3 regions of the Halomonas sp. XH26 genome follow, and region 3 is predicted to be linked to each of the others. Evidence: predicted binding sites of a transcription regulator. Region 3 holds the regulator's gene; each other region holds the start of a gene.
The links. Region 3 encodes sigma-54, which starts transcription at its own class of promoters, with help from an activator protein. Its sites were predicted from a motif close to TGGCACNNNNNTTGCTNT; they were not measured.
Positions count from the first base shown of each region.

Region 1 (7,903 bases), 2.0 Mb from region 3:
ATTCTACTGGTTGTATTGATTACGGTACTCGGCCTGTTTGGTATTCAGGCTACCTCACTGGTTGCTGTGTTGGGGGCTGCCACGTTGGCTATTGGCCTGGCGTTACAGGGCACGCTCAGTGATTTAGCGGCGGGGTTTATGCTGATTATGTTTCGTCCTTACAAGCTGGGTCAGTTTGTGGATATTGGGGGCACATCCGGTACGGTTAAGGATCTCAATCTGTTCGTGACCGAGTTAGTGACGCCTGACAACGTGCAAATTATTGTGCCTAATGGGCAGGCTTGGGGGGCTATTATCACTAATTTCTCTCATCACTCGACACGCCGTGTTGATCTTGAGTTCGGGATTGGTTATGACGATGATGCAGATCAGGCCATGGCGATCATCAGGGGGCTGGCCGAGGCTGACAACCGTATCCATGGTGATCCCGCGCCTTGGATAAAAGTCACTAACCTGGGGGCCAGTAGTGTGGACCTTACCGTGCGGCTTTGGGTCGATGCTGCGGATTATTGGGATGTGAAATTTGATATGACGAAAGCTGTCAAAGAGGCTTTTGATAAGCAAGGTGTTTCAATACCTTACCCGCATTCGGTAGAAATTCAGAAAGCAGGGTGAATTTTTCATACGGTTTGGCAAGGCGCGCCCTTTAAAGGGCGCGCCTTGCTTTCGTAGTTTGTGATGGTGGTTACTCTGTATCGTCCTCTTCCCAGCGTTCCATAGCGCGTTTGTCATCGGGAAGTCGGACAATATCGCCTACGTTAAGCTTGTGGTGGGATTCGTGATGCTGCCCGTGACGGTCAAGAATGGCGGCAACGCTGCCGATGCTGACGGCATCTTCTTCACGATAGGCTTCTACTTTTACCCGCACAATGCGGCCTAGATAACGGGCGGAGAGCATGGCGCCTGGGTAGGGCGGAGTGTGGTCGGGGTCATTCTTAAAAAACTCTACAACGCTTGCGCTGCCAGGTTCGTCCCATTCGATATGCTGATGCATTGTCAGTGTCCTTTTGTTGAGCGGTATCATATAGCGTGATGTTTAAGTGTAGTGTGCGTTGGCGTGATCGAGCCAAATTCTGCGGACGTAGCGATAGTGATGCTTTATTCAGCAGTGCTTGTCTCAACAGAGCCAGCGGCAGGTTGATCGATATGCTGAAACATGAAGTTTAGGGCGGCAGGCAGGCTGGCTCGCCATACGCGCCAGGTGTGGCCACCCGGGTAAAGGTCAAGTCGCACGTCGCCTGGCTGAATGCGCTCCATCGTTTGGCGCAACAGACGGGCGTGAAACTCTGCATCGTAAACATCGCTGCGCCCTGCACTGATATAAAGCGGCACTGGCGACATATCACGCTCTCCGGTTGTTCGTGGAGTGACGTGTAGCCGGTAATCCTCTAGGTGAGCCGTGTAATTAAGAGCTTCCCAGCGTTCGCGGTCAAATAGACCTTGTTCATTTAAAAACGCTGGGTGGCGGCGTGCCGATGAATTAGCAGGCGGCGTTGGTGCGTAACTGGCCGGGCTCAGGGCGGCAACGGCTGCGAACAGCTCAGGGCGCTCTAGGGCAAAATTAAGCGCGCCGTAACCGCCGGCAGACAATCCTGCAACGCCTCGCAAGTGGCGTTCACTGCCGACATGATAGGTGCTTTCAATATGCGGCAGTAAGTCTTTAAAGAAAGCACTACGCGCTGCCTCGTTGTATCCATCTACCCACCAACTACGGCTGCCTGGCATGATAAATACCATCGGTGGCAGGTGGCCTGCTGCGATTAAGCGGTCAGCTGTTTGGGGGAGTTTGCCCCGTGTCACCCAGTCTTTCTCGTTTCCAAACGATCCATGAAGTAAATAAACCACTGGGTAAGGCGTAGACGCATCCGTGTCATAGTTATCGGGTAAATACACGGTATAAGGGTAGTCATGGCCTAAGGTGGGCGAGAAAAACTGTTGGTAGGAAACATCGCCAGCTAAGGCGTGAGTGCTTAAGAAAAGCCAACTCACTAGGCCCGTAATATGTCGTATTAGCAGGGTAACGGGTCTTGCTGTTGATGTTCCAAACACGAAGCCTCCCGGAATTTAATGGCGTTGCAGTAGTCGGACAACGCAGAGTGAGTCCCTGTTCAATTTACTGAAGGTAGCAGCCAACGGACTGATGCCAAGGAAGCAGAGAGGGAGCGGATGCAAAAAATCGAGGAGATTTATTGGCTGCGTGCTTACGGGTGTATCGCGGTATTCCTGTTTCATTGGTTGGATCACTTGAATCAGCGCGTTGATAATGTAGTCACCGATCTAATGCGACTTCCTCTGGTGCTGGGTACGCCCATATTTTTGTTTATCTCGGTGTTTGTTTTTGCCGTTCGATACGATAAACAAGTACCTCCTGGTTTTCTTCTTCAGCGTGTTAAATACGTCATGCTGCCTTATTTGGTGTACGGCTTTATTTACTCGACGGCAGAGTGGGTGCGGTTAGCGAATAGCGATAACCCTGTCGGTTTTATAAACAATGCTAAAGAGTATTTTATTTATGCGGGATGGCATGGCTATTTTTTGATTATTGCCATGCAGTTTTACGCGGCTTATTGGTGCTATACCCACTTCCGGTTGTGGCGCTTTAATCCTGTGCCGTGGCTCTGGGGTGGGTGCTTAGTTAGCATGGCATACTGGGGGTTGGCGTATTGGTTGGACGTTGAGCCGCCTGGATATCTGTTATGGATTGCGCCGTTGGGGTGGATATATCTGTTTTTTCTGGCGCTGGTGTTAGTTCGCTATTACCCGCTGGCCCCTCAGGCCGATCCGTTTGAGCAACCTAAATGGCTGCAAAGGCTAGCGCAGCCCTATTGGCTAATTGGGTTTGTGGTGTTGATCGTTGCACTCACATTCGCTGGTTGGATAGTTTTTTCTTCAAAAGAAGTGTGGGTAATACCTTTCTTTGTGCTGTTTACACTTTGGTTAATGCATTACTTAAAAGGTCGTAAAGCGCCACGCTGGGTGCGTTATATCAATGCGTACTCGTTTGGTATTTATTTGGCCCACCCTATGTTTTTCGCGTTAACCGATGCTGTCGTGGGGCCTTCCAGGTTGCCGCTTATGATCTATGCCGTGCTGTTAATTCTCGTCGGTGGTATTTGCTCGATTGTGCTGAATAATATGGTTAACACTACGACGACGGGAGCAATGCTATTTGGCAAGCGTTTGAACATTTAGCCAGCAAGATATCCTAAGCCATAAGAGACGTTAAGTATCCGTATGCGAGTTGGGGGGAGGTCGGTAGGGTTTGTTACTCCTTGATGGCGAGTCACGGGTAAGCCCTGATGCTTCCAGGCTGAACGTTTGTAAACGGGTAGGGCATGCGTAAAGGCGCTGTAGTAAATCAGCAAGCGCTGCTTCATCTAGCTCTGGGTCTAAGCCGCCTAAGCGTTCTAACCACGTGCGCCTGATTGCTATGTAGGGAGGAACAGCGACGCCTGCGCCTAAAAAGCACTGGAGTAGTCGTTCGGATAAGCGGGGTGGTTCGCTGCCAATCAAAAAAGCATCCAGCGTGTACGTGTCTAGCTGGGGATAAAGTAGACACCATAGTTTGGCTGCTAGCGGCCGTTGCTGCATTGCAATCAGCAACCAATCAGCTTGGCTGAGATATGCTGCTTGATTGATTCTTGCGCCCAGTGGCTGAGAAGGGGTAACGAGAAAGTGTACGCGGTAGCGTTGCTCAATGTCCGGAATGCGTGGATCGGTGGTGGCGCTGGTCACGATAATGGGAAGTGTGTGGTCTGCAAAGGCTGTTTGGCGAATAGCGCGCAGGTGACGTGGTAAAAGGGCACCTGTGACTGACGCATCAACAATAAAGCAGACCGTGCCCATGTGAGTGGCTTCCTGTGTTGTGAAACCTGTTTGTTATTAAATCTATCTGTTTGTAATCAATTGTAGGTGTGAGTTTCTTTTGGTATCAAGCTAAAGTTTACAGTGATGAGGAAAATAATAGATGCTTTATATGCACCATGTTGGTGCTTGTGGGCCTCTGGTTGGTCTTTATTGGTGCGTTTTTCTGAGCTAAGTGCCTTTTTAGGGCTAAGTTCGTTCTTTCGTAGAGCATTATGCTACATGAAGAAGCACAGTATTTTATTTTTTATCTTTTATAAAACAACTGCTTGTTGTTTTTTTATGCCATATTGGTGCAAGGTTGGCATGTTCCGTGCTTAGTATTAGGCAGCGGCTAGCGGGTCGTAGGCAGATGCCTCTCGGCGTGCTACAACGATAGCCGGTTTGTTTAATAACTCTTTTATCGGTAGCTTACTGTCACAAGCTTAAGCCACGTTCATACCGGAGGACACTATGTCAGCCAAGACTCTCGCGCTAATCGAAGAACATGATGTTAAATGGGTAGATCTGCGTTTCACCGACACGCGCGGTAAAGAGCAGCACGTCACCGTACCGGCACGGGACGTGGATGAAGAGTTTTTCGAAAATGGTCAGATGTTCGATGGTTCCTCTATCGAGGGCTGGAAAGGCATCAACGAATCCGACATGATTCTTCGCCCTGAAGATGGTACTGGTTTCCTCGACCCCTTCACCGAAGACGCTACCCTGATCCTGCGTTGCGATATCATCGAGCCTGCCACTATGCAGGGCTATGACCGTGACCCGCGTTCTATTGCCAAGCGCGCAGAAGCTTACCTGCAGTCCACCGGCCTGGGCGACACCGCCTTCTTTGGCCCTGAGCCTGAGTTCTTCATTTTCGACGAAGTCCATTGGAAATCTGACATTCAGGGTTCCATGTACAAAATTACCTCTGATGAAGGCGCTTGGGCGACCAGTAATCAGGTAGAAGGCGGTAACTTGGGGCACCGCCCGCGCGTTAAAGGCGGCTACTTCCCGGTTCCCCCGGTTGATAGTTTCCATGACATTCGTGGTGCAATGTGTAACACCCTGGAAGCGATTGGCCAGACCGTTGAGGTTCACCACCACGAGGTTGCTAACGCGGGTCAGAACGAAATCGGCGTTAAATTCAACACGTTGGTGAAGAAAGCTGACGAAGTTCAGGAAATGAAATACGTGATCCACAACGTGGCTCACGCTTACGGCAAAACCGCTACGTTCATGCCGAAGCCGCTTGTTGGTGACAACGGGTCTGGTATGCACGTACACCAGTCGTTCTGGAAAGATGGTCAGAACCAGTTCGCGGGTGACGAGTACGCTGGGCTTTCTGAAATGGCGCTTTACTACATTGGCGGTGTGATCAAGCACGCTCGTGCTCTGAACGCCTTCACTAACGCGTCTACCAACTCATATAAGCGTTTGGTGCCAGGCTTTGAAGCGCCGGTTATGTTGGCCTACAGCGCTCGCAACCGTTCTGCCTCTATCCGTATTCCGTACACCGCGAGCCCGAAAGGTAAGCGTGTTGAAACACGTTTCCCTGACCCAACTGCTAACCCCTACCTGGCGTTCGCAGCTCTGCTGATGGCGGGTATCGACGGTATTAAGAATAAGATACATCCTGGCGATGCCATGGATAAAAATTTGTACGACCTGCCGCCTGAAGAAGGTAAGTCAGTACCGACCGTTGCCAACAGCCTGGACCAAGCGTTGGAAGCACTCGATGCAGACCGCGCGTTCTTGACCGAAGGTGGCGTGTTTACTGATGATATGATCGATGCATACATCGACCTCAAGATGGAAGAAGTGGAGCGCATTCGCATGACCACTCACCCGATTGAGTTCGATATGTACTACAGCTGTTAAGAGCGATTGCTAAGCACAGCAGCTAGTACCACCTCCTCGGGTGTGACTGGCCTAAAACCCCGCTTCGGCGGGGTTTTTTTATACCATTGGATAGTGAGTTGAAGAGGTCTGTTTGCAAGGGGAGAGCGCTGTCTGCGGCACCGCACTGATGCGGTGAGTATTTTTATTGACGATGAGTCATGTGCACTATAATGGTGCAATAAGTGACAAGCTGACTGCTAGGACTGCGCTATAACGGCTCGCTACATCCTCGCCTCCTGCTCATTAGCCGTGCAAGTTGTCAATTGGCGCGCTTTTTGCAGTTTCTCTTTCATACGCTCGATAACGCTATTTTTTACAGCGACGCTTCAGGATACGCCATGTACCAGCGCTTACTTGAACACCTCACCACCGCAGTCTTACTGCTAGACGGTGAACTCCGCGTTCGCTGGATGAATCCGGCAGCGGAAGCGTTGCTAGCGGTGAGTTTTAGCCGTGTGCAGGGCATTAGTTTAGACACGCTGTTAGGGGGCGATGAGAGTATTGATGATGTCCTCGCTAAAGCGCGAGATGCCTTTCATCCCTATACCCAACGCGAAGCACGTATTACGCCGCTGAACAGCGAGCCATTAACGGTGGACTACACCGTGACCCCGCTTTCAGCCGATGAACTATTACTCGAAGTAGAGCCCCGTGATCGGCTAATGCAGATTTCCCGGGAAGAAGCGCTGACCACACGGCAAGAGACAATCAAAGTGTTGGCGCGGGGCTTGGCTCATGAAGTTAAAAACCCTTTGGGCGGGATTCGCGGTGCTGCCCAATTATTGGAGCGCGATCTGGACGATCCTGCACTACGTGAATTCACCCATATTATTGTGGAAGAGGTGGATCGGCTGCGAGATTTGGTCGACTCCATGTTGGGCCCCAATCGCATCGTCAAACATGAGCCGGTCAATATCCATAAGGTGTTAGAGCGGGTGCGAGCGCTGCTGATTGCCGAGCATCCGCATGTTGAGGTCCGTCGTGATTATGACCCGAGTTTGCCGGATCTTTCTGGCGATGAATCTCAAATGATCCAAGCGGTGTTGAATGTGGCACGTAACGCGGTACAGGCCATGAGTGATGCAGCAACGCCTTCGCCGGAGCTTATGTTGCGCACCCGCGCACGCCGCCAATTTACGCTGGGGGCTGAACGCCATCGTTTAGTCAGTGAAGTGGGGGTTATTGATAATGGCCCTGGCATACCTGAAACGTTACGTGAAACGCTTTTCTATCCCATGGTGTCTGGGCGCGCTGAAGGTAGCGGCCTGGGGCTATCAATTGCTCAATCGATTTTGCACCAACATCAAGGATTGATCGAATGCGACTCACGCCCAGGACATACCGAATTTCGTTTACTGATTCCATTGGTTGTTAATTTCACCGGAGAAGCGTCATGACTGAGGCGACACAAACCGATGTAGCACGAGTGGTTATTGTCGATGATGACCGCGCCATCCGTTGGGTATTAGAGCGGGCCTTAGCGCAGCCAGACCTGGATATAGAGTGTATTGAACGCGCCGATACCGCGCTGGAGCGACTGTTAGAAAATCCACCGGATGTCCTGGTGACTGACATTCGTATGCCCGGCATTGATGGGCTGGATTTAATGTCCCGGGTGCGTGATGCACACCCTGACCTGCCTGTGATTGTGATGACCGCGCATTCGGATCTCGACAGTGCCGTGGCGTCTTACCAAGGGGGTGCCTTTGAATACCTGCCGAAACCCTTTGATGTGGACGAAGCGCTGGCGCTGGTGCGTCGTGCGGTCGCTCATGCAAGAGAGCGTCAGCGCCCGGTCAGCGTGCCGGAAGGGTTGAGTGCTGAGATTATTGGTGAAGCACCTGCTATGCAGGAAGTGTTTCGCGCCATCGGGCGGCTTTCCCACTCCCACATCACGGTGTTAATTAACGGTGAGTCTGGCACCGGTAAAGAGCGTGTTGCTCAGGCGCTCCATCAACATAGCCCACGAGCGGGCAAGCCGTTTATTGCGCTGAACATGGCAGCGATTCCCCGGGACTTGATTGAGTCCGAACTATTCGGCCATGAGAAGGGCGCGTTTACAGGGGCAGCACAACAGCGCCAAGGTCGCTTTGAACAGGCTAACGGCGGAACGCTGTTTCTCGATGAAATTGGTGATATGCCCGCTGAAACGCAAACG
Region 1 is NZ_CP071889.1:276,218-284,120, forward strand. It holds gene J4377_RS01300 (mechanosensitive ion channel family protein) at 1-615, shown strand, start outside; gene J4377_RS01305 (hypothetical protein) at 686-994, opposite strand; gene J4377_RS01310 (esterase family protein) at 1,099-2,049, opposite strand; gene J4377_RS01315 (acyltransferase family protein) at 2,167-3,192, shown strand; gene J4377_RS01320 (hypothetical protein) at 3,223-3,846, opposite strand; gene glnA (glutamate--ammonia ligase) at 4,318-5,724, shown strand; gene glnL (nitrogen regulation protein NR(II)) at 6,084-7,142, shown strand; gene glnG (nitrogen regulation protein NR(I)) at 7,139-7,903, shown strand, end outside.
Region 1: a site for sigma-54 is predicted at 6,010-6,027, ahead of glnL (nitrogen regulation protein NR(II)). Genes of this name have one in related genera too.

Region 2 (7,903 bases), 1.1 Mb from region 3:
AGCGGCGTCACCTCTGACGGTTTGAGCACTGCGGTACAGCCTGCCGCCAACGCGGGCGCCAGCTTCCAGGCGCTTGTCACCAGCGGGAAGTTCCAGGGGGCAATCAACCCCACGACGCCCACAGGGTCATGATACGTACGCGCCTCGACGCCCTCCATTTCCATACTGACCAGCTCGCCTTGGCGGGCATCCAGTGCTTTGGCCTGCTTGGCATAATAGCGATAACAGGCAATCGCGTCGTCCAGGTCAATGCCTGCTTCTGCAAGCGGTTTACCGTTATTAGTGGCTGACAGAGTGATTAGCGCTTCTCGACGGGCCTCCAACGCATCGGCAAAGCTATCTAGGTACTTTGCACGCGCAGCGCCACCCAGCGCTTGCCAAGCAGGTTGTGCTTGCTGAGCGGCTTTAACGGCAGCGTCGACATCTGCCGCGTCCCCCGCTGTGACCTGAGCAATGCGCGCTTCGCGATAAGGGTTCATCACATCGAGCATGCGCGTGCCTGCTGAGGCAACCCATTGGTTGTTGATGAACTGCTGATTGATAACTTGCTGGTTGAGTAACGGCATCTACGTATCCTGGTCGAAAATTCGGCACGCACGCTGCCAAGCAGCCGCGTCTATTTCAATGAGTAACGGGCCACTTGAAACACGCTTAGCGAGTGAGTTTGCAAGCTCCTCAGGGCTTTCTACCCGCACGCTTGGGCAACCAAACCCTTCGGCCAAAGTAAGAAAGTTGGGGGCTTTAATATCCACGCCCAAACGAGCCACACCGTTGGCATCCATATAGCGGCGAATTTCTTCGTAGCCTGCGTTGTGCCACAGCACAATCACCACCGGCAGGCGTTCCTCCACCGCAGTAGCAAGCTCAGCAAGGGTGAACATCACCCCGCCATCACCGACAAGTGCCACCACGGGTAGATCAGCGCGAGCTAACTGCGCCCCTAACGCCGCTGGCAGCCCATAGCCCAAGGTGCCGTAGCCGGTAGAGGCATTGAAGTAGCGTCTTGGCGCTGGCTGGCTGACTAAGTGGTTGCCTGCATACACCGGCGCGGTGGAGTCACCCACCAAAATCGCCTCAGGCAAGTAGTCTGCTAGGATTTTATAAAGCGGTACGAAGTCGCTAAAAGCCGGATCGTTAACCAGGTTAAGTGCGCTCAACGTAGTGGCAGTACGTTCAACACCGTGGCGCTGCAAAGGTTCGGGGAAATGAGCGAGTAGAAGCGCTAGGCTACGTCCGGCATCGCCCACTAAACCAAGCGTTGTATGCTGATTACGCACCAGTTGTTCAGGGTCGAGGTCAATTCGAATCAGTTTTCCATGGAGGTGAAAGCCACCATCAAACACGACATCGTAGTCGGTCTCGCCAAGCTCGGTACCCACCGCTAAAATCACATCGGCGTTGGCCGCCAGTTCGCGCACCGCTGGCAGGGCGGCATTCGCGCCCAAATCCAGCGGGTGGTCGCGGCCTAGTAGCCCTTTGGCGTTGATAGTCGTCACCGTGGGGGCATCAAGCTTCTCCACTAATGCTCGCGCTGCCTCTGGCGCTGCCACACAGCCACCACCTAACAGCACCAAGGGTTGCTTCGCGGCCTTTAACAAGCGGGCGGCTTCGGCAAGCCCATCCGGGTCAGGCGCTGCTCGGTAAAGCGATGGCGCTTGCCAACTGGCCGGAGCCTTCACCGGCACATTGAACAGGTCAATCGGAATTTCAATATGCACCGGGCCTGGGCGCGCACCATTGAAGATCGCAAAGGCGCGTGCAAGCACGTCAGGCAGCGTATTGGCATCTAATAGCGTGTGGCTAAAGCGTGCCACGCCGCTGATCATCTGCTGCTGGCTGGGCAGCTCGTGCAGCCGACCTTGGCCTAGCCCCAGCGTATCCCGACGGTTAACGCTGGAGATCACCAGCATGGGAATGGAGTCTGCTAATGCTTGGCCCATCGCAGTGGCAATATTGGTCATTCCCGGGCCAGTGATAATCAGACATACCCCAGGCTGACCGCTGGCGCGGGCATAGCCATCGGCCATAAACCCTGCACCCTGCTCATGGCGCGGGGTTATATGCTGCACGTCGCTGCCTTCCAGCCCACGATAAAGCTCTACCGTATGCACGCCCGGAATACCGAACAGAGTACGAACACCATAGGTTTCACGCAGCAGGTGGATCAATAGCTCGGCACAGGTCATGGTTGAGTGATTGCGCATTGCATCAGCGTTCATGACAGGCCCTCTCAGAAGAAAAATGTATGGGCCATAAAGGCGATGATGGGCAACGTAATGGCCGTGCGCAGTAAGAAAACGGCGGCTAGCTCCCAGAGCTTAATAGGGATTTTTGATTTAAGTAGTAACGCGCCAATTTCCGACATATACACCAGCTGTGTCATCGACAAGCAAGCGATCACAAAACGGGTCAGCTCGCTTTCAATATTCGTCGCCAGCACTGCTGGTAAGAACATATCGGCAAACCCGACCAACGTCGCTGGAGCAGCCGCTTGTGCTTCAGGGATACGCAGCAACTCAAGCACCGGCACCATGGGGTAAGAGAGCCAGGTAAACAGCGGAGTAAACTCGGCTAAAATCAGCGCGACAGTGCCGATAGCAAATACCAAAGGCAGCAGTGTCAAAAAGATATCAATCACGTTGAGTAGTGCTAAACGCACCAACTCTTTTGGCCCTGGCGCATCCGCTGCCCGGCGAGTTGCCTGGAGCAAGCTGTAACGAAACAGCCCTACATTTTCGGTGCGCTTCTCGCTTAACTGGCAGCCAACAGGCTCGTAGTAGTCGTTAGATTTGAGCGATAGAGGGGGAATCCGCGCCACGATGATGGCAGCAATCAGCCCTGACACGACTACCGTAAAGTAGAACTGTACGAAGAGATGATTGATATCAACAAAGTTAGTAACCAGTAGACTAAACGCGATGGAAGCCACTGAAAAGTTAGTCGCAATGACCGATGCCTCGCGAGCATTGTAATAACCCTGCTCATACTGTTGGGCGGTGATCAATACACCCACGGTGCCTGACCCCATCCAAGAAGCCGTTGCATCGATAGCACTGCGTCCAGGAAGATTAAAAATCATCCGAAACGGCTTACGCACCATGGTGCCGATAAACTCCATAAAGCCAAATTCGACCAAAAACGGGAGCAGAATCGCCGCAAAGAAGAAGAACGTCAGTAGCACCGGCGCCAAATCATTGAGCATTACGCCGCCAGTAAACGGTGCCGTCACAAATTCTGGGCCGACTTGGAAAAAGGTCATGACGACAAAGATGGCACCTAAGATGCGCATCACTACCCAAATAGTGTCTACGTCAAACATCTCTTGAAAGTGCCCACGTTGCGCCCAGTTAGGCTTTGCCACTTTAACGTAAAGCGTTATCACTACGGACAGACATAGGACTAGCATGGCAATGGCAGGTAGTGCAGAACCAAGCAGCGACTGCAACCCATCGGCCATTAGGCCCATGCCAATATTAATCGTTCCTCCCACTTGAAAAGGCACCAAAAACAAGAGGACGCCAATTAAGGAGGGAATCAAAAACTTCAGCAAATGGGCACGGTGAATTGGAGCCGACGGCTCGGCATCATCCAATTTTACTTGAGAGAAAGACATACGGTTCACCTATTAGAAGTGATTATTGGAGGTGGGCTGGTGGCGTCCTGGCAGGCAATAAGCAGCCTGCCATTTCTCTGACCATTAGCGCTTTGTCAGGTAAGCGCTTTTATTTATTAGCTATTTCAGGACAGCTTAATCACTGTGTTTCACGCCCGGCAGCACGCAGAGCATTTCGTACAGCAGTGTGGCGCCCATCAATGCGGTATTACCGCTGGGATCATAAGGAGGCGACACTTCCACTAGATCACAGCCGACGATGTTCAAGCCTGCCGCACCGCGCACAATTTCTAGCCCTTGCGCTGAGGTCAGTCCGCCCATCTCTACCGTTCCCGTTCCTGGCGCAACAGAAGGATCCAAGCCATCGATATCGAAGCTGATATAGACAGGCACATCGCCCATCTGCTCGCGCACTTCTTCCATCAAGGGAGCAAGCGAGCGATGCCAGCACTCTTCAGCGGGAACAACGCGGAAACCCTGGCTTCGGCACCAATCAAAATCTTCGGCGGCATAACCGGTACCACGAAGGCCGATTTGCACCACTTTGCCGTGGGCTAACAGGCCTTCTTCCTGGGCACGGCGAAACGGCGTGCCATGGGCAATCGGCTCACCGAACATGTGCTCGTTCACATCGGCATGGGCATCAATATGGATCAGCCCCACTGGCCCATGCTTTTTGGCAATGGCACGTAAAATGGGCAGTGTCAGGGTGTGTTCGCCGCCCAACGTCAGCGGAATGCAGTTGTGTTTAAGCACGTCATCATAAAAGGCCGTGATGATGTCCACACTTTTGGGCAGGTGAAACGTGTTGATGGGCACGTCACCTATATCGGCCACTTGTAAACTTTCAAACGGGGCGGCGCGGGTAGCCATGTTATAGGGTCGAAGCATGCGAGATTCATCACGAATCTGACGTGGGCCAAGACGCGTACCAGGGCGGTTAGACGTACCAATATCCATTGGAATACCGATAAAAGCAGCATCTAAGCCAGCGGCGCTTTCCTGGGTGGGTAAACGCATCATGGTGGCTGGCCCACCAAAGCGCGGCATGCTATTGCCCCCAAGCGGCTGGTTAAAATCAGACATACAGATCTCCTTGGCGTTGTTCATGTTGTAGCGCTGAATAACAACTACATTGCACAGAACATGCCAAGTCTCTAAACGCCCTAACAATAGGGCTTTCAGCCATTATCGATGCAGTAATGAATCAAAATCACGTACACTTAAGTCATATATGCATCATCGATGCAAAAATGAATCACAGGTTGCTCAAGAGACAATCGCTATGAGTGAAATCGATAAGTGCGTGCTAAAAACCATTGTGGAAACCGCCAACGATCACTTCTTTATCGTCAGCGGAGAGGGTCGAGTGCTTGATATTAGCCCCGGTGCTGAGGCTGTTTATGGTGCGCCCCGGGAAGAGCTGCTAGGCAATAGCGTTTATCAGCTTCAGCAAGCAGGCATCTTGAAGCCATCCATCACCTTAGAAGTGATGCGCACCCACCAGCCAGCCCAACTTATGCAGGTAACAGGCACCGGACGCCGTGTGATTGCTGAAGCCTACCCTGTCTTTGTGAATGGAAAGTTGGAGCGTGTTATCAGCCGCTCCAGAGACTTAACCGATTTACAGCTCCTACAAGACGAATATGCACTACTCCAGAAGCGCTTTAGTGAGCACTTAAAACGTAGCCAAGCAGCCCCCGATGCCGAGGAGCAAGCGCTGGACGACGCGCTGGATAACTTGCAGGCGCGAAGCCACGTTATGCGTGAAGTCGCCTTGCTTCTCAAACGGGTCGCCCCCTCAGACGCTAATGTATTGATGCTGGGAGAGTCGGGCGTGGGAAAAACCGCGTTTGCCAAACAGTTGCACCGTTGGAGCAAACGCCATAACCATCCCTTTATTGAGGTTAACTGTGCGGCCATTCCCGAAAACTTATTTGAGTCTGAGATGTTTGGCTATCAGCCCGGCGCGTTCAGCGGCGCGGCTCGCCAAGGAAAAGCAGGCTTATTAGAGCAAGCAGAAGGTGGCACGCTGTTTCTCGATGAAATCGGTGAGCTTCCCTTACTAATGCAAACCAAACTGCTAAAAGTTATCCAGGACGGAAGCCTTACCCGGTTAGGCGATACACGACCGCGCAAAGTGGACTTTCGCTTAGTTGTCGCCACGAATCAGAATTTAGCTAAACAAGTAGAAGCGGGCCTATTTCGTCTGGACCTTTACTACCGTCTCAACGTCATACCGGTCACGCTTCCCCCTTTACGCGACCGCCGAGAAGATATTCCTGATCTCGTGGAAGCCTGTTTGAAACGCCTTAACCAACGCTATGGGCGGCAAAAAATCCTGGGCAATCCAGTATGGTCAACGTTAATGGGAAGCGACTGGCCAGGTAACGTCCGCGAGCTTGAAAACTGGCTAGACAGAGCCTGGCTATCCAGCCCAACGGATCAAATTGAAGCACCTAGTCCTCACCCCTTTACGGAGCAGCCCCCTGCTAATCTAGCGCAAACGTCAACCTCTTCGTTAGTCGCCGCCTTAGCACCAGAGGAAACCCTAAAGCAGTACCTAGCCAGACTAGAGCGCGAAACACTGGAAGCGTTGAGCAAAACGCTTCCCAGCACGTACGCCATTGCTGAGCGGCTGGGGATTAGCCAATCCAGCGTGGTGCGCAGGCTTCAGCGTTATGGCATCAAAGTCACCAAGTGAATTTTCCGCTTGACACAACCGCCGTCATCAACCATCCATGTAAGTGTCATACAACGGCAACACCTTCAACACAAGCTGAACCAATAACAACCAACAGCCGGTGATGTGTGTGCTATGTCAAACCAATCGCGTATTCGCTTGGAACGCGTCACTAAACGTTGGGACGCGACTACTGCCGTCGATGACATCTCCTTCGACGTCACGCCTGGGCAATTTGTCATTCTGCTCGGCCCTTCAGGCTGTGGTAAATCCACCACGCTGCGCATGATCGCGGGCCTGGAAGAGGCCAGCGATGGGCGTATTCATATCGGCGAGCGCGACGTTACCCGTCTGCCGCCCGGCGACCGAGGGCTGAGCATGGTGTTTCAGTCCTACGCGCTGTTTCCGCATTTGAGCGTTGCCGACAATATCGTTTTTGGCCTGCGCAGCCGCAAGGTACCCAAAGATGAGCAGCGCCAGCGACTGGCCAAGGTCGCCGAACTGGTTGATTTAACCGATTACCTAGACCGCAAACCTGCGCAACTTTCCGGCGGCCAACGCCAACGGGTTGCTTTGGCGCGCTCAATTATTTCCGAACACCCGATCTGCCTGATGGATGAACCGCTATCCAACCTGGACGCTCGGCTACGCAGCGACATGCGTAGGGAAATCAAAGCACTACAAAGTCGCCTGAATATGACGGTGATTTACGTCACCCACGACCAAGTGGAAGCGATGAGCATGGGAGATCGTGTGATTCTGATGCAGCACGGCAAAATCGTCCAGGACGGCACTCCGGACGAGCTTTATAACCGCCCCGCTAGCGCTTTTGCCGCCAGTTTTATTGGCAGCCCCGCCATGAACCTGCTGCCACTAGTAGCCGGTAAAGATGGTGCCGTTATCGAAGGCGAACCAAGTACCCACGTAGCTCCCTTGGATGCCGCTGGTGGACACTTGGGCATCCGCCCGGAAGATATCGAACTGCGTATCGCCCCCGGTTCCGGCGTACCCGCTAACGTATTAAGTGAAGAGTACCTGGGAGCGGATACCATTGCTTATGTGGCAGTGGGGTCGCACACCCTACGCGTGCGGCTTAGCGGCAAGCAGGCACTGACAGGTCAGCCATGTAGCCTCTACTGGACGTCAGAGAATACACACCTTTTCGATGCTGAAGGCCTGCGGCGGGATGACCTGACGACGTTCCCCTTACCCAGCTCATCTCGCAGCATTCCTCGCCCACCGGCGGTGGGCTCTTTCCAACACTGACAGCAGTATTGACACTTGCGGAGTCTCTTATGCGTTTGCGTACCCCTTTTGCAATGACCGCTCTGGCAGCGGGCTTGTTTAGCGCCGCCCAGGTAAACGCGGATAGCGTCGATCTGACCATGTACTACCCGGTCGCAGTGGGCGGTGCACTCACCGACGTCGTTGATAATCTGGTGGAAGAGTTTGAAAGCGAATACCCCGATATCAATGTGGAAGCGATCTACGCCGGTAACTACGACGACACCCGCGTGCGCGCCATGTCGGCGATGGAAGCGGGTGAAACGCCGCAGCTGTCGGTCATGTTCTCCATCGATCTGTACGAGCTGATTGAGCAGAACGCC
Region 2 is NZ_CP071889.1:3,436,854-3,444,756, forward strand. It holds gene J4377_RS15790 (aldehyde dehydrogenase family protein) at 1-566, opposite strand, end outside; gene J4377_RS15795 (5-guanidino-2-oxopentanoate decarboxylase) at 567-2,219, opposite strand; gene J4377_RS15800 (YjiH family protein) at 2,231-3,613, opposite strand; gene speB (agmatinase) at 3,749-4,699, opposite strand; gene J4377_RS15810 (sigma-54-dependent Fis family transcriptional regulator) at 4,899-6,317, shown strand; gene J4377_RS15815 (ABC transporter ATP-binding protein) at 6,432-7,562, shown strand; gene J4377_RS15820 (ABC transporter substrate-binding protein) at 7,592-7,903, shown strand, end outside.
Region 2: a site for sigma-54 is predicted at 4,748-4,765, ahead of speB (agmatinase). Genes of this name have one in related genera too.

Region 3 (7,903 bases):
GTATTCACACGGGTAGCTGGCTAATTGATGCAATGACCGTCGCTGGTAACTAACACCTTAGCTAACAGCTCAGTTAACACGTTGGCTGATGCTGTTTTAATGATGTCAGTGGTATTCACTGATGTTAGTGCTCTTCGTCAAAACGTGCGTCGAATAGTGCTTCAATGGCCTCTAGTGCTTGTTCGGCGTCGTCGCCTTCCGCATGGACTCTAAGTTCAGTGCCACAAGGGGCGGCCAGCATCAATAACGACATAATGTTGGCCGCATCAGCCATTTGCTGTTGTTTGTAAACGTGAATGTTGGCCGAAAACTGTTGGCTACACTTGACGAGTTTTGTCGCTGCACGAGCATGAAGGCCGCGCTGATTAGTGAGTGTTAAGGTTCTTTCTGGCACTCTGGTTCCTTTTAGCCGAGTGGGGTCGTGAAGAAAAGGCGTTGCTTATTGCGCGTTTGTTGAAGGCTCGGATGTGGAGGGCTGCTGTTCACTTAGGGTGTACTGCAGGCCTAGCTCACGATGACGGAGTTGAACCTCTCCCGCTTGTTTCACCAGCATTTGTGCCAGTTGTTCCACCATATAGACAGAACGGTGCTGCCCGCCGGTACAGCCAATAGCAATAGTCATATAACTGCGCTGGCTATTTTGGTAAGCGGGTAGCCACTTTTCCAACCATGTCTGGATATCATTGCGCATTTCTTCTACGACGGGATATCCCTTAAGAAAGTTGATGATGTTCGCGTCACGCCCAGTGTATTGGCGCAGCGTAGGGTCCCAGTAGGGATTTGGTAAGCAGCGCACGTCAAAGACGAGATCAGCGTCAAGTGGGACGCCACGTTTATAGCCAAATGACTCTAGTGTCAGCGTTAATCTATCTTCACGCTGTTGGGCAACCTGATCCGTTATTCGGCGGCGCAGGTCATGAACCGACAGACGCGATGTGTCGATCATCAGGTCGGCAAGATCACGGATGTCGAGCAGGGTTTCTTCTTCTTTATTGATGGCCTCTTCAAGCGTCATGTCACTATCACGCGTAAGAGGGTGGCGACGACGCGTGGCTGAGTATCGCTCAAGAAGAATTCGCGCATCGGTGGTTAGATAGATAACCTGGAAGTGAATGCTTTTCTGACGCAAAGATTCAAGCATTTTTGGCAGCTGCTTTAGCGCAGCTGGTAAATTACGCGCATCGATACTTACCGCTAGTTGAGGGCGTGCCCCTTGCTCGCGAAGCTCATCCACAAGGGAGCCGAGTAACATGGCGGGCAAATTATCGATGGCACAATAGCCAAGATCTTCTAACGCTTGTAAGGCGATAGATTTACCGGACCCTGAACGGCCGCTAATGATCACCAGTTGCATAGAGTTTCTCTTGGCATGCCAATAAAAATGGAGGTAAACGTTAAACTAGTAGGCAGTGTCTAGCGGTGGACCATTTAGGTAACAGGTTGTTCACGAATTTTTGCTGTAATAAGGTCCAATAGCTCACGTTGGCTAGCCGCTCTACGAAGCTGCTGACGTGTGTCAACGTTGTTCATGATGGACGCCACTTGCCCTAATAAGGCTAAGTGCGTGTCGTCCGCCTCTTCGGGCACTAAAAGTACGAAAACAAGGTCGACGGGGTCGCCATCAATAGCATCGAAATCTACTGGCTCAGCTAACTTTAAAAAACCAGCGATAGGCGAGCTGCAGTGAGGGCTACGGGCGTGAGGAATAGCAACGCCGTTGCCTATTCCAGTGCTACCCAAACGCTCACGACCAATCAGGCGGCTGAAGACTTCTTGGCTATCTAGGCTTGGCGTGTTTTGCGCAATAAAGGTGCTGAAAAATTCCAGCACCCTTTTTTTGCTGCCCCCGGGGACGTCATACAGCACGCGCTCCGGGGGAAGAATAGTTTCCAACGTCATTGAGTTAACGCACGCCAGCGCCTTGGGCGCGAGCTTGTGCTTTTTCCTTGTGTTTAACGAGTTGACGATCAATTTTGTCCGCTAGTGCATCAATCGCAGCGTACATATCGTTGTCTAATGCTTCTGCGTGTAGATCGGCACCTGCAGCATGCAGGGTGCAGGCAGCTTGCTGGCGCTCCTTTTCAACAGATAAGGTCACTTGTACGGTGGTGATATTGTCATAATGGCGCTCAACGCGTTCCAGCTTCTCATTTACATAGTCACGCAAGGCGTCAGTCAGATCTACGTGATGACCAGTGATATTTACTTGCATTGACGTGCTCCTTATCCATCGGACTGTTCTTCGATTGTAACCCTTTTTGCGCTATTGCAAAGCCCTTAGACAGACTTTGTTCGTTAGCACTGTTTTATTAGCGTAAACGGCGGCGTTCGCTTGAAGAGGGTATACCCATCGACTCGCGATATTTGGCCACCGTTCGCCTTGCCACATTAATGCCACCCTCTTCCAATAGCGCCACGAGGCGGCTGTCTGAGAGAGGTTTCCCGGGCGGTTCATCTTGCACCAGTTTTTTGATTCGAGCGCGGATGGCGGTGCTGGAGTGACTGTCACCGCCGTCCTGGCCACTTACTTGGCTTGAAAAGAAGTATTTGAGCTCAAACACTCCGCGCGGAGTATGAATGTATTTCTGGGTGGTGACCCTGGAAATAGTGGATTCATGCATTTCTACGGCGTCTGCGATATCGGCTAAAATCAGCGGTTTCATGGCTTCTTCGCCGTGTTCCAGAAAGCCTATCTGGCGAGCTATGATTTCTCGGCCCACCCGCAGTAGCGTATCATTTCGACTTGAAAGGCTCTTGATGAGCCAGCGAGCTTCTTGGAGATGCTCTTTTAAAAATTGGTTATCTTGGCTCTTGTCAGCCCGTTTGATCAGGCTTGCGTAGTCAGGTTGAATGCGCAAGCGCGGCAATGCCTCAGGATTTAGCTCCAGGTGCCATCCTTCGTGGTCATGGCGTACGACTAAATCTGGCGTTACATAGCTGTCATCAGTGTCGCCAAAGGCACTTCCTGGGCGAGGATCAAGGCTGCGGATCAAGCGGATGACATCATCAAGCTGCTCATCATCTAGACTTAACCGCCGCTTTAGCAAACGCACATCATCCTTACCAAGCGCTTCCAGAAATTGACGCACTAACCGCTTGGCAGGCATAAGCAGCGGTGTATCTTCCGGTAGTGAGGCGAGCTGCAGCATTAAACACTCCCGCAGGTCGCGAGCAAATACACCGGTGGGCTCAAACTGTTGAAGACGAAGCAAGGTTGTTTCAACTTCACGCTGGCTAAGGCCTTCATGCCCTTGGGCTTTAAGTCCTTCGCGAATGTCATTGAGAGGCTGGGTTAGGTAGCCGTTGGCATCCAGTGCATCGATGAGGCTTTCAGCAATGGCGTGGTCGCGTGGTGAAAAATCTGTCATGGCGAGTTGCCAAAGTAAGTGGCCATGCAAACTTTGACCAGCGGCTTGACGCTCAAAGTCAGGCCCCTCGCTGCTGGCACCATGGCTACCAAGGTCTTGATAAGTGTCTGACCAGTCACTGTCAGTTGAGAGTTCGTTAGGAATGCTTTCGGACCATTCAGCTTCCTGGGGTTCACTAACGGCCTGTTCGCCGAACTCATCTTCCTGCTCAAGCATTGGATTGGCATCAAGTGCTTGCTGAATTTCTTGACGGAGGTCCAGCGTTGATAGCTGTAACAGGGCGATGGCCTGCTGCAGCTGAGGTGTCATGGTCAGCTGTGTACCGATACGCAATTGAAGAGAAGCTTTCATGACCATCTGAGAACCGCTCGTTAATCAGAAAGCTCCACCCTAGTGCGAGTTATGGCTTGGTGCAAGTGCAATAAGTATGCCACCACTACTATTTTTTCTACAGATGGCTGTTTACAAGCGGAAATCAGCCCCCAAGTAAACGTCTCTTACCCGCTGGTTGTTGAGAATTTCCTGAGGGGGGCCACTGGCGATGATATGGCCGTCACCTACAATGTAAGCAATATCGCAAATATCCAGTGTTTCCCTGACGTTATGATCAGTGATCAGCACGCCGATATGGCGCTTTTTGAGGGCTCGAATGATCGTTTTAATATCGCCCACTGAGATTGGATCAACGCCGGCAAACGGCTCATCAAGCAGGATAAAGGCAGGCTCGGTCGCGAGGGAGCGGGCAATCTCAACACGTCTACGCTCTCCGCCCGAAAGACTCATGCCGAAGTTGTCACGAATGTGCGTGATGTGAAAATCTTCCAGTAGCGACTCAAGGCGCTGCTCCCTGGCGCTACGATCGAGCTCTTTGCGGGTTTCCAGGATTGCCATGATGTTGTCGGCGACGGTAAGTTTGCGAAAAATAGAGGCTTCCTGAGGCAAGTAGCCAATACCAGCCATTGCACGTTCGTGCATGGGGGCATGGGTTAAATCAAGCTCATCAATGCCAACCTTTCCCGCATCAGACTTTACCAAGCCGACAATCATATAAAACGATGTCGTTTTGCCTGCGCCATTGGGGCCTAGTAGCCCTACCACGCTGCCTTGAGATATCTCTAGGTTAATATCCTTAACGACACGGCGGCGTTTATAGCTTTTAGCTAAGTGTTGGGCATAAAGTGTTTTTATCGGCGCGCTTTCTGATGCTGATTCTGAGGCTGTGGTTTGAGGTGCGGGCTCTGCGTTATTGGTCGCCACTGGACACTCCTATTGTTCCGGCTGAAGAGTCATGCGGATACGTTGTGGCTCACCACCACTAACATCAGAACGCGCCTGAACCACACCTTGGTCTATAAAGTACTCTAATCGCCCACCTTCAAAGCGATCTGCTTGCTGGGTCAGTTCCGCTTGGTCAATGAGCTCTACCCGACGCTCGGCAACATGATAAATAATACGTTTTGCCCAGCCTTCCATTGGGCTAGCTTGGTCTTCGAGCTGGTTACGTATGTAGGCTCGTCCACCGGTTGCAATGGCACGCGATAGCTCGCCAGCATCGTTGCGCTGAATCTCAACGCGATCGCCGCGCAGTTGCATATTGCCCTGCCGAATATCGACGTTGCCTGAATACACTGCGGTGCCTGCGCGTTGATCGAGATCTAAACGGTCAGCCTCTACTTCTACGGGGGCTTGGCTTTGTGCCATAACCGGTAGCGCTGCCGCTGAAATGGGTAGCGCAATGACGAAGAGTGCCGTGCGAATAAGAACGTTCATCGCGACTCCTACTGAGAACGAGTGGCAGGCGGGTGAACGCCGCGCACGTTATTGGTTAAGCGGATCTGGCTATCATCCAGCCATACATCCATACGTGAAGCGTCAATGCGCTGGGGCGGTTGCTGAAGTATGGTTTCGGCATCGCTCCAAGCATGACGGGTGATGCCATCATAGTGTAATAACTCAGTATTCAACTGCCAGCCCTCATCAGGTGCAAGTAATTGGGCTGAACCAGCTAGCGTGAGCGCCTGCGTGTCAGTATTTAGGGTGCCGGTCTCCGCCGTCGCTAGCCATTGACGCTCTTCGCTATCAAATAGTGTCGCCCTGGGGGAGAGGACATCTGTCATCGCCGTTTGAGGGGTATGAACTAAGCGTGGCGTCGTCAGCGACTGCTGGATGGCTCCGGTGTCACCAAACAGAGTAATTTCTGCATTCTCTAGTACATGGCCGGGCTCTTGAGCACGAGCCTCTGCGTCGATTGATTGGTCTTGAGGGCCGCGCGGATCCAGCCATACCAGTACGCCACCTAAGGCAAACACCATGATGGTTATCCAAATGCGTTTTTTAACCCAAAAGCGCATTACGATTGGCCGTGTAGGTACGTATCTAAAACAGCATCCCAATGACCTTGAGACATCAATAAGGTATCGCAGATTTCACGTACAGCGCCGTGGCCACCAAGCCGATCGGTAATCCAGTCAGCGTGAGTATGCATATAATCAGGAGCATTAGGGACGGTGATGCCTACGCCAGAACGTTTAATTGGAGCAAGGTCTGGTAGGTCGTCACCACAATAAGCAACCTGCTCAAGCGTGATGTCTAGGCGTTGGCAAAGCGCGCGTAGCGTAGTGAGTTTATCCTCGCACCCTTGATACACATGGGTAATTCCCAACGACGCAGCACGTTGGCTGACCATGGGAGAATCACGCCCAGTAATTAAGGCAACATGGATTCCGACGCGTTTCAAAAGTTTGAGGCCGTGGCCATCTTGGGTATGAAACGCTTTGATTTCGATACCGTCAGCTTGAAAATAGAGGCGGCCATCGGTAAGTACGCCGTCAACGTCAATAGCAAGCAATTTTACGCGGCGAATCCGGTCTTGTAGAGCGTCAGGTAGGGCCATGAAGCCTCCGTATTATTAATGTTTGAAAAGATTGATTAAATGACACCACTAGCAAGTAAGTCATGCATATGTAGCGCGCCAATGGGGCGCTGCTGATCATCCACGACCGCCAGTGCGGTGATTCGACTGTCTTCCATGATGCGTACCGCTTCAGCCGCTAACACATCGGGACCGATACGTTTTCCAGGACGTGTCATCACATCATCAACTAGGACGTCACGTAGGTCATGAAACTGATCCAGCGTTCGGCGTAAGTCACCGTCGGTATAAACGCCGGCAAGGCGTCCTTCGCTATCGATTACGCAGGTAAAGCCCAACCCTTGGCGAGTAATTTCCAAGAGTGCGTCCCGTAACGGGCTGCCTAATGCTACTTGGGGGAGGCGTGATCCGTTGTGCATTAAATCCTTTACACGCAAAAGTAGGCGTTTGCCGAGGCTTCCACCTGGGTGTGAAAGCGCAAAATCTTCCGCGGTGAAGCCCCGTGCTTCTAATAATGCCACGGCTAAGGCATCACCTAAGGCAAGTGCTGCTGTGGTTGAGCTGGTCGGCGCTAAGTCGAGAGGGCAGGCTTCGCGCTCAACGCCGCTATTAAGGTGAGCATCGGCGTGTTTGGCTAATGTGGAACCAGGGCGTCCAGTCATGCTGACAAGGGGGGTTCCTAGGCGTTTCAGCAGCGGAAGCAGCGCAGTGACCTCTGCGGTTTCGCCAGAGTTCGAAAGTGCTAGTACAACATCTGCGCGGGTGATCATGCCGAGATCGCCATGACTGGCTTCACCTGGGTGTACAAAAAAAGCAGGCGTGCCGGTGCTTGCCAACGTTGCAGCCAGCTTGCCCGCAATATGGCCGGACTTACCCATGCCGGTTACCACTACGCGGCCCTGGCAGGCGAGGATAAGTTCACAAGCGTGGTCAAAGCTCTCATCAAGTTTTGCCTGAAGTCCACCGATAGCGGCCTGCTCAATTTGCAGTGTGCGCAGCGCACTTTCACGCAGTGGGCTAGGTGTCGATAGTGGCTGGCGCATGAGGGCATCTCTTTTCATAAGCGGTCAAAAGTAGGTCGGTAAGAATAACATCTTGGCGCGGTTTGTAGGTAAGGCGCGTATCCTACTCCTCAGCGCGGTTGCAATGAGCGCATCTGTTACTGTGAGTAGCGTTAAGTTACGATGTTCGATAATATTTCGAAAACACTGTTTTTTAAACTGTCTGTTCTTTATAAACTAGCTGTTTTTTTGAATTATCTGTTTTTAACTAACTAATGCGTAGCCAGCATATACTAATGCTGTTGCGGCAAGACGACCATCAAGGCCAGCCAGCCCATGACCGATGCTCCCTTCATCGAAATTGAAGATTTGTACTTCTCGCGGGGTGATCATGATATTTTTCGCGGAATCAACATGACGATTTCGCGAGGCCAGGTAACGGCTATCATGGGGCCAAGCGGTACCGGAAAGACGACCCTTTTAAAGCTAATTGGTGGGCAATTAACGCCTGACCGGGGGCGAGTGTTAATCGACGGTCAAGATGTCCATCGCCTGTCGCGTAAGGCCCTGTTTACGCTGCGTAAGCGCATGGGTATGTTATTTCAGAGCGGCGCACTGTTTTCAGATCTTGATGTATTTGAAAACGTAGCGTTTCCGCTTCG
Region 3 is NZ_CP071889.1:2,353,721-2,361,623, reverse strand. It holds gene pmbA (metalloprotease PmbA) at 1-53, shown strand, start outside; gene J4377_RS10995 (HPr family phosphocarrier protein) at 125-394, opposite strand; gene rapZ (RNase adapter RapZ) at 440-1,354, opposite strand; gene ptsN (PTS IIA-like nitrogen regulatory protein PtsN) at 1,429-1,899, opposite strand; gene hpf (ribosome hibernation-promoting factor, HPF/YfiA family) at 1,904-2,212, opposite strand; gene J4377_RS10975 (RNA polymerase factor sigma-54) at 2,310-3,725, opposite strand; gene lptB (LPS export ABC transporter ATP-binding protein) at 3,831-4,556, opposite strand; gene lptA (lipopolysaccharide transport periplasmic protein LptA) at 4,635-5,138, opposite strand; gene lptC (LPS export ABC transporter periplasmic protein LptC) at 5,147-5,719, opposite strand; gene J4377_RS10955 (HAD family hydrolase) at 5,719-6,261, opposite strand; gene J4377_RS10950 (KpsF/GutQ family sugar-phosphate isomerase) at 6,297-7,283, opposite strand; gene J4377_RS10945 (ABC transporter ATP-binding protein) at 7,578-7,903, shown strand, end outside.